Regions from separate parts of the Arthrobacter sp. B10-11 genome, predicted to be linked through region 1. Evidence: predicted binding sites of a transcription regulator. Region 1 holds the regulator's gene; each other region holds the start of a gene.
What was found. The regulator LexA, encoded in region 1, represses DNA repair genes until DNA is damaged. The targets are predictions, from matches to a motif close to TCGAACANNTGTTCGA.
Positions count from the first base shown of each region.

Region 2: a site for LexA is predicted at 1,143-1,158, ahead of ruvA (Holliday junction branch migration protein RuvA). Genes of this name have one in related genera too.
Region 3: a site for LexA is predicted at 1,765-1,780, ahead of RW112_RS11990 (DUF6504 family protein). Genes of this name have one in related genera too.

Region 1 is NZ_JAWMTH010000009.1:45,844-49,119, forward strand. Features, by position in the region: gene RW112_RS20490 (histidinol-phosphate transaminase) at 1-670, opposite strand, end outside; gene RW112_RS20495 (LysM peptidoglycan-binding domain-containing protein) at 769-1,086, opposite strand; gene lexA (transcriptional repressor LexA) at 1,552-2,301, shown strand; gene RW112_RS20505 (ATP-dependent DNA helicase) at 2,346-3,276, opposite strand, start outside.
Region 2 is NZ_JAWMTH010000003.1:432,432-435,707, reverse strand. Features, by position in the region: gene RW112_RS11915 (YebC/PmpR family DNA-binding transcriptional regulator) at 1-492, shown strand, start outside; gene ruvC (crossover junction endodeoxyribonuclease RuvC) at 527-1,105, shown strand; gene ruvA (Holliday junction branch migration protein RuvA) at 1,243-1,887, shown strand; gene ruvB (Holliday junction branch migration DNA helicase RuvB) at 1,880-2,968, shown strand; gene yajC (preprotein translocase subunit YajC) at 3,200-3,276, shown strand, end outside.
Region 3 is NZ_JAWMTH010000003.1:452,278-455,553, forward strand. Features, by position in the region: gene RW112_RS11985 (DNA polymerase III subunit alpha) at 1-1,326, opposite strand, end outside; gene RW112_RS11990 (DUF6504 family protein) at 1,323-1,670, opposite strand; gene RW112_RS11995 (hypothetical protein) at 2,243-2,743, opposite strand.

The DNA.
Region 1 (3,276 bases):
CGATCAGGCGCTCACGGCCCGGAAGCAAAGTCAGGGCGCTGGGCGTGCCGTCGTGCGCAAACTCGTGGTAAGCCTCGTCGACGATCACGACAGTCTGGCTGGCCTCGCCTGCTTCGTAGACGGCTTCCACGACGTCGAGCCCCAGGCCGGTGCCGGTGGGGTTGTTCGGTGAACACAGGAAGACAACGTTTGGTTGAAGTTCCCGGACCTGCCGCGCCGCCGATTCGGCACTGAGGCCATAGTCATCCGCACGCTGGCCGGCGATGTATCCGGTATCGGTCCCGCTGGCCAGCAACGGGTACATGGAGTACGTGGGCGGAAATCCGAGGGCGGTGCGCCCCGGGCCGCCGAATGCCTGCAGGATCTGTTGCAGCACTTCGTTGGACCCGTTGGCGGCCCAGATGTTCTCGGCCCCCAGACCATGGCCCAGGTATTCCGCCAGGCGCTCCCGGAGTTCGGTGAACTCACGGTCCGGGTAGCGGTTCAGTCCAGCGGCGGCCGCCGTCACGGCTTCCGAGATGGCCACCAGGACATCAGCCGGAACGCCATGGGTGTTCTCGTTGACGTTGAGCAGGATGGGAACATCAAGCTGCGGTGCACCGTATGGAGTGAGGCCCCGCAGGTTGGTCCGGAGGGGAAGTCTGTTCAGTCGCTCTAGCTGGTCAGTCACTTCAACAGTTTAAGTGAGGGTGGCCGGGCCACTGAAACTGTGACGCCGCTGAGCCGCCGGGGCCGATGGCCGGGGGCTCCAGGCGGCATGCTCGAGGCTTAGTTTGAGGGAACAAAAATCTGCTGGCCCGGCATGACCCTGCCGCCGTCAAGGTTGTTGAGCTGGACGATATCGGCGACGACGTCGCGGGTGTCCCGTTCCGGGGACACGGTCCCGGCGATCTCCCAGAGCGACTGCCCCGGCTGGACTGTCACGGACACGGTGGGGGTCAACGACAACTCGGACGCTGAATCCGCAGCTTTCGCCGGCGAATTCAGCAACCCGGCCAGCGAGATCAGCAGTACGGACACCAGGATCAGCGGCACGCCCACAAGAACGATGCGCCCCCTTCGTGTCAGTCGGAGCGGCGGCTGCACGACCCTGGCCTTCGCCGGCTTAACAGCTTTCGCTGCGGGACGCTCCTCCCAGTTGAAGCCCTGGATTCCTACGGCTTCAGCTCCCCGGATGGGCGAACCTTCATTATTCGAACCCTGAATAGCGCTTATTGCTGACATGAACTGAGCCCTCCTGGACCTGACTGTGCCGCCCGCCGTGTTCCCCAAAGCCGCCGTCCGCCCGCTTCCGGCTATCGAACATAAAACCGAACGGGACTTCCGACTAGAACACATATTCGAACTTTGCTGGTTCTGTTCTAGCACCTATTAACGAACATTGTCGAGACTCACTAGAACAAATGTTTGAAAAAGCTATGAGGCTGGCCTACGTTTGAGCTACAGAACAACCACTTCTGCAGTTGATCAGCAGGGTCTGACATTTCAGGCCGGAAGTTCCCGGCAGCTGCAGCCACGGATGCCGGGTGGAACGGAAAGGCGTTGGCGAACATGGCAGCACAAGCCACCGGCGGCAGGGCTACCCAGCGGAGCCAGCAGTCACCAGCGAAGCCGAAGGGCCTCACGGTACGGCAGAAGAAGATTCTGGAAACGATCCAGCGGTCCGTCAACGACAACGGCTATCCGCCGTCCATGCGCGAAATTGGGGACACCGTTGGCCTGGCCAGCCTGTCCAGCGTCACCCACCAGCTCTCGCAGCTCGAAAAACTGGGCTACCTCCGCCGTGACCCGAAACGCCCGCGCGCGATGGAAGTCCTGATGCCGCTGACCCTGGACGAGGGCACCGCCAAAATCTCCGGCGTGGAGAAGCCTGCACGGCTGCGCACCGTTGGCGGATTGGCTGTTTCCGAACTGGCCACGGCAACGGACACGGCCATGGTCCCCCTCGTGGGGCGGATTGCGGCGGGCGGGCCGATCCTGGCCGACCAGATGGTTGAGGACGTGATGCCGCTGCCAAGGCAGTTGGTTGGCCATGGCGAGCTCTTTATGCTGAAGGTGACCGGCGACTCCATGATCGATGCGGCAATCTGCGACGGCGACTGGGTTGTGGTCCGCCGGCAGAGTGACGCTGTCAACGGCGACATCGTTGCCGCCCTGCTTGACGACGAGGCGACGGTGAAGACCTTCCGCCAGCGCGACGGCCACACCTGGCTGTTGCCCCAGAACACGCAGTACGAGCCCATCCTCGGCGATCACGCCAACATCATGGGCAAGGTCGTTTCGGTTCTCCGCTCGCTGTAGCCGCCGCGCCGCCGCCCCGCCGCACCGGCGGGGCGGCGGCCCCGTCAGGCGCCGGCAACCTCCGCCGGAGCCTTTGCCAGCCTTGACAGTGCAGCAACAGCGATCGCGGGATCAGTGGTGGGCCAGAACGGCGGCAGGGCGGCCCGCAGGAAGCCCCCGTAGCGTTCAGTGGACAACCTGGAGTCAAGGACAGCCACAACCCCTTTGTCGCCCGTGGAGCGGATGAGCCGGCCGGCGCCCTGGGCGAGCCGGATCGCGGCGTGCGTGGCCGACACCGACATAAAGCCGTTGCCCCCCGCCTGCGCCACTGCCCGGGAGCGGGCGGTCATAAGGGGATCATCCGGCCGTGGGAACGGGATGCGGTCGATGACCACCAGCCGGCACGAACCGCCGGGAACGTCCACTCCCTGCCAGAGCGACATGGTGCCGAAAAGACAGGTGTCCGGTTCGTCCGCAAACTGCCGCACCAGCGCCGTCATGGTTGATTCGCCCTGGCACAGGATGCTGACATCCAGGCGGGGCCGCATCGCCTCCGCCGCTTCCTCCGCTGCCCGCCGCGACGAGAAGAGGCACAGCGCACCGCCGTTCGACGCCCGGATCAGTTTCTCCAGCTCGTCCAGCGCCTCGGGCGATGTCCCGCGTCCCGGCTTCGGCAGATGGCTGGCCACGTACAGAATCCCCTGTTTGGGGTAGTCGAACGGGGAACCGACGTCCACGCCGGTCCAGCTGGGTGCGCCCGGTCCCACCAGCCCCAGCCCTCCCGCAGCCGGTTCGAAGGCCGATCCGATGGCCAGGGTGGCAGACGTAAGGACAACGGTGTGCCCGGCAAAGAGCCCGTCGCGGAGCTTCCCGGCCACGCTCAGCGGGGCAATGTTGATCAGGGCAGGCGCTGCGTCATCCGGCTGCGAGTAGCCCTGTTGCGGGTCGAAGGTGCTGTTCCGCGAAAACCAGACCACCTCCCGGTTTTCCCGGGCG
Region 2 (3,276 bases), on a different contig from region 1:
GAATGCCGCGGCCCGCAGGGTTCGGCGCTGCTGATCGAGTGCCTCACGGACAACAAGAACCGCGCAGCCTCCGAGGTCCGGCTCGCCATTTCCCGCAACGGCGGCACCATCGCCGATCCCGGCTCGGTCAGCTACCTCTTTTCCCGCAAGGGCGTTGTCACCCTGCCCAAGAACGGGCTCAGCGAGGACGACGTCCTGATGGCCGTGCTCGATGCCGGTGCAGAGGAAGTCAAGGACAACGGAGACAACTGGGAAATCCACTCGGATCCCAAGGACCTGCAGGCCATCCGCGACGCCCTCAAGGACGCCGGGATCGACTATGACACCGATGAAGCTGAGTTCGTCCCGTCCATGGAGGTCCCGCTCGACCTCGACGCCGCCAAAAAGTTCATGAAGCTGGTGGACGCCCTGGAAGAGCTCGACGACGTCCAGAACGTCTACAGCAACGCCGACCTCAGCGACGAAGTGCAGGCCGCACTGGAAGCCGAGTGATCCCGCAACCCTGCTGTGAAACTGAGGCCCGGCCTTGACCCTCCGAGTATTGGGAGTCGACCCGGGCCTCACCCGTTGCGGCATCGGCGTCGTGGACGTCGAGAAGAACAGGCGTGCCACCATGGTGGCCGTCGGCGTGGTGGGCACGTCGCCCGATGAAAGCCTGGACCAGCGGCTACTCCTTATCGCCACGTCCATCGATGACTGGCTGGACCGCTACGAACCCCATGTGCTCGCCGTGGAGCGGGTGTTTTCGCAGCTCAACGTCAGCACGGTGATGGGGGTTGCCCAGGCGTCCGGCGTGGTGATTGCCGCCGCCGCCCGGCGCGGCATCCCCGTTGCCCTGCACACGCCGTCGGAAGTCAAGGCGGCCGTCACCGGCAGCGGAACATCCAACAAGGATGCCGTGACGAAACTCGTCACCAAGATCCTCCGCCTGGATGCCCCGCCCCGACCCGCCGACGCCGCCGATGCGCTGGCGCTGGCCATCACCCACGCGTGGCGGGCAGGCAGCGGAGCGGCCATCTCTACCACTGGCCCGGGCAGTTCGGCCCTGACCCCGGCGCAGCGGGCATGGGCCGAGGCGGAAGCCAAGGCGCGCCGGGCACGCTGAAGGTCCGGCTGTGCGGCCGGGGAACTTGCTAGGGTATTCGTAGATATGTTCGGATGGGCGGACTGTGTTCCGGCCGTTATTCGTGGAACCGCGTATGTTCGTGTAAACCCAGTTTTGTGTAACCCAGGAGCCCGGCCTTGATCAGTTTTCTCCGCGGAACCGTAGCGCACGTCGGGTTGTCCTCCGCCGTGATCGACCTCAACGGTGCCGGCATGAGCGTAAACGCCACACCCCAGACCCTCAGCGGGCTGCGCACCGGCGAGGAAGGGAAGCTTTTCACGTCCCTCATTGTGCGCGAGGATTCCCTGACGCTGTTTGGATTCGCCAGCGACGACGAACGTGAAGTCTTCGATGTCCTGCTCAGCGTGAGCGGCGTGGGCCCGCGGCTGGCCCTTGCTGTGCTGGCCGTCCACGACCCCGAAGCGATCCGCGTTGCGGCGCATACCGGCGACGGCAAGGCCTTTACGAAGGTTCCCGGCATCGGGCCCAAGGTCGCTGGAAGGATTGTCCTGGAGCTTGCCGGAAAACTGGTGCCGCACGGGACCGGTGCGGCGGCAGCGCCCGCAGCAGCCGCGGCCGCGCCGTGGAAGCCGCAGGTGGTGGCAGCCATGACGAGCCTCGGCTGGTCCGAAAAGGACGCCGCCGCCAGCATCGACAAAGCGCTCTCGGATTCCCCGGAACTCGAAGCGGGCGGCCAGGTGGCCGAGATCCTGCGGGCCACTCTGCGGTGGCTTGGCCAGGACGGCGCCCGCGCCGGCAACAGGGTAGGCACCCGTGGCTGAGTCGTCCCTGGTCGCCGGGGGAGAGGAGCCGGAGGAACGGGTCATCGAGGCGGCCCTCCGGCCCAGGAACCTGCATGACTTCGTGGGCCAGCACCGTGTCCGCAAACAGCTGTCGCTGGTGCTGGAAGCATCGCGGATGCGCGGACGCAGCGCCGACCATGTCCTGCTCTCCGGCCCGCCCGGACTCGGCAAAACCACATTGTCCATGATCATCGCGGCCGAGATGAATGCCCCCCTGCGGATCAGCAGCGGTCCGGCCATCCAGCACGCCGGCGACCTGGCAGCCATCCTTTCCTCGCTGTCCGAGGGTGAAGTCCTTTTCCTTGACGAAATCCACCGCATGTCCCGGCCGGCAGAGGAAATGCTGTACATGGCCATGGAAGATTTCCGGGTGGACATCGTGGTGGGCAAGGGTGCGGGAGCCACGGCAATTCCACTCGAACTGCCGCCCTTTACACTCGTGGGCGCCACCACCCGCGCCGGGCTTCTGCCCGGCCCGCTGCGGGACAGGTTCGGCTTCACGGGGCACCTGGAATTCTATTCAGTTGAGGAACTGGAGCTGGTCCTGAGGCGGTCGGCCGGTCTGTTGGACCTGAAGGTCAACTCGGCAGGGTTCAGCGAAATCGCGGGCCGGTCCCGGGGCACGCCCCGAATCGCGAACCGCCTCCTCCGCCGCGTGCGCGACTGGGCACTCGTCCACGGCATCGAACAAATCGACGCGCGGGCGGCGTCCGCCGCGCTGGACATGTATGAAGTGGACAAACGGGGGCTTGACCGCCTGGACCGCTCCGTCCTCGAAGCCCTGATCACCAAGTTCGGCGGCGGGCCGGTGGGACTGTCCACCCTGGCCATTGCCGTGGGCGAGGAACCGGAAACCGTGGAAACCGTCGCGGAACCGTTCCTTGTCCGCGAAGGGCTTCTGGGGCGAACGCCGCGTGGCCGGATCGCCATGGCTCCGGCCTGGACGCACCTGGGCTATGCGGTTCCGGACGGCGTGTTCGGCCAGGAGGCGCTGACCCTGTTCGACGCGGAAGGCCTCGGCGTTGAACCGGTGGCGGAGTGGCTTCCGAACGGCCAATAGCAGCGTCCGGCTGACTTTCCCTCTAGACTGGAATGACGCTCGGCACGTTCGGGCCTTTGTTTCTGTGGGCGGCTCCGGCCGCCGATGGCCGGGCATGAATTTCCTGCCGGGCGGGCCGAAATGAAGCCGACGTTGCTGTCAACCAGCTACGCAAGTACAGAACGGAAACTTCCTGTGTTCGGACACATTACTGCCCAGGCCCAGCCGCAGGCCGGCGGCGGCATCGACATCATGACAATCCTGCTCTTCGTGATGCTCGGAGTCTTCATCTTCATGATGTTCCGCCGCAACAAGAAGACGCAGCAGCA
Region 3 (3,276 bases), on a different contig from region 1:
GTGCCGCTCTGCGCTTTCGACGTCGATGTCGATGTCAGGAAGGGTCGCTCTGTCACGGGAAAGGAACCGCTCGAAGATGAGGTCGTGCTGCAGGGGGTTCACCTGGCTGATATCGATCAGGTAGTTCACCAGGCTGGAGGCACCGGAGCCCCTGGCCGCAGCTCTGACCCCCATATCCAGGATCATCCGGGAAACCTCTGCGACAGTGAGGAAGTAGGAAGCGAAGCCAAGTTTGGCGATGATACGCAGTTCGTGGTCCAGCCGTGCCCGCATTTCCGCCTCGGCCCGGCCTGAAATGCCCGGGAACCGCCGGCTGATGCCTGCTTCGCAACGCCGGGTCAGCTCCAGCAGGGGGTCTCCCTCGATACCGATGACCGATGCTTCCGGAACAACCGGCTGCTTCCATCCCATGTCCGTGACGGGGTCCATCCGGCAACGGTCCGCGAGCGCCTCCGTCTGGCCCAACAGCGTGGTGAGGTCGGTGGTGCCGTAGCCCGCGGCATGAATGATCTCTTTGGCAAGCTCGAGCATTTGGGCGGATGACTTCAGCCACCCCCGGCCGTTGGGCTGAAGCAGCGGTTCGGCGGTCAGTTCGGGCAGCGATTTCAGGGTACGGGCTGAGTCCAGCACATCTGCCGTAGCTGCGCCGTCCTCCGCGCAATAGCGGACTGCGTTCGTCAGTACGGCAGGAACGCTGTGCTCAGCGGCGAGCTTGAGCATGCGCACCGCATGCGCTGTGCTCAGCGGCTCACCGGGGGCGCTGAGGTGTGACACCACTTCAGCTGCCACAGTTCCCTGGGGCATACTGTCCAGCCATTGCTTGAAGAGTGTGCGGGGGCGGAGGTACCTGCGTCCGCCCATTGCCCTGCCGACGTCGGAATCAGGTCCCACCAGCACTGTCAGCACCGGCTCGAGTGTTTCCGGGTGCAGCGCCCTGGAGGCAATTTCGGCGCGGGTCACAGCGACGGGCACCACTCCCCCGGCTTTGCCGGACGTGCGGGCATGGGCATCTGAGATCAACCGGCAAAGGGCGCGGTAGCCGGCACCGTTGTTGTGTCCGTGGGCGAGTACGACGACGCGGCCCGCGAGCTGGGTGCGGAGGTCGCCGTCGTCGTCATAGACCGCCAGGTCAACCCCGACGACGGGATCCAGGCCCGCTGCCATACAGGCCTTAAGGTGCTTGACGGTGCCGTATAGCCCGTCCCGGTCGGTGCAGGCCAGTGCCGTGGCGCCGTCTGCGGCGGCAGCCTGGGCGAGGTCGTCCGGCCAGGAGACACCGTAGTGGGCGCTGAAGGCAGTGGATACGTGGAGATGGGTGAAGCTCATGCTGACTGCGGCCTCAGGGCATCGTGGATCCGCAGCAGCCTCCAGCGCCCGCTGCCGGTGTTCCTGGTCAGGTCCAGGGTGAGGGTCTCATCCTGCTGGGATACTTCTTTGGCATCTGCGGGCTTGGCATCTGCGGGCCGGACCTGGACGCGCCAGATCTCATGGTCAACCAGTCCCGGGCCGGTTCCCAGCGGTGCCCGGGTTTCCTCGACCCACCACTGCCGGCGCTCATACCAGTGCACGGGCTCGGCGCAGACCGTGTAGTGCCGCCCTGACCACGTGAGTTCGGACGGCTGGCCCGCGGGCGTGCAGACGACGTCGACACCCTCGCTAAACAAGCCCATCGGCGCCTCCCGGAACTGCACTCCCCTTCCCGCAACGGGCGATCGCACCGCCGGCAGGGAGAAACCTGAAATGATTCGTTGTGAAATCATTCCTTCGAACATATCTTCGAATAACTCAAGTCTACGCCGGAGGCCGGACAAAACCTACAGACCCCTCCTCCGTCAGCGCTCCCAGCGAAACATTGCGCCCGTCACGTGGATATCCGGCTCCGCCGTATCTCTTCGCCGTGTGAGTGCGCTCGCATCTTCCACCCGGTGCGCGATCGTTCTGGCGCCGGCTCCATCCAGGCTCCGGTAAAAGTCACCATGACCCCGGCCACCGGGGGGGTCGCGAGGCGCAAGGGTCGCCTTCGGTCTATTGCGATCGCATCGGAGTTCTCTGCATCCGTCCGGAGTTGCCGGTCGTACGCCGCAAGTAAGTCGTACGCCGCAAGTAACTAGGCCGTCGTCAGATTCCTTCGACCCTCCACGACACGACGTCCATGTCTCGAAATACTGTTGTTATTCGAGACATTCGGCAGCGCAGATCTAACTTCATGCACAGCCCCTAGTCGAGGCCCTGTGCATGAGCATCAGCCTTGGTCTGTGACGTTGTCATCATCTTCATATCGAAACTCGTATTTGAGGTCCCTAATCATCTTTCTGGAAAGGAACCAGGCGAGGACAGCGGCGATCCCAGCTAATCCCGCCCACCACAGCCGCTCAACCGTGGGATCCAGTAGGGCGAAAAAAATGAAAAGGACAGCAGCAGCCGTGAACACGATCGCTTGCGCGGTCCAATAAATGGTGCCCCGTTTGACTGTCGGATGAACCCAATCGGTTGTCCATCCTTTGAAGCGGTGGTCCATACGTCCCCCTGTTTGGGCTTGGCGCTGATCACGGCGGTTCTCTTGTCCCTCGGAGTTTGGATAGAGCGCATAATCCTTGGACCGCCGACGCTCCTTTGCCTTGTCGACCAGGTGGGTCACTGCGACCAGGGCAGCACAGAGAATAATTACCGCAAAGACGATCACGTTGATCAGGAAAAGCACGTCGTCTGGGATCCCGCTCGTGTTGATACGGGCGAAGTTCATAGAGTGATCGAACCCTAAACTCCCTTACGCCACAAGACTCGGGATGGAACAGCTGCCTGAGCACAGAACCAGCACCACCAACATCAGTTCGAGAACTGGCATTGAAGCGTCACTCACGGGAGCGAACTAAACTCAGGGCGGTCGCTCAGGTCAGTACGTCTTCCTGGAAAAGCACCTAGCCGGATTCAGAAAGTACGTTGACTCAACAGAGCACACCGCCGGGGCCCAGCCTCGTAGCCCGATGAGGTTTCCCCTTACAGGGTGCAGGGTGACAAATATATCGGTGCCAAAAGACCGCCATTTATCGGTGCCAGTCACAGCCAAAAATGGCCTCACCCTGTCTCGGGTCGACGTCTCTTAACCCTCGCGTTGCGGGACAAACTCCGTGCACCCAAGACCGCCGCGAGATGCGCCGGCCATTTCCGGTCATCCTCACCCGCCAACACGCCATGGCCGTTGAAGATCAGGCTCAGGTAGTCACCCGATAGCCGCGCGTTCAGACACGGACCGGCCATGACGGATCAACCAAACCA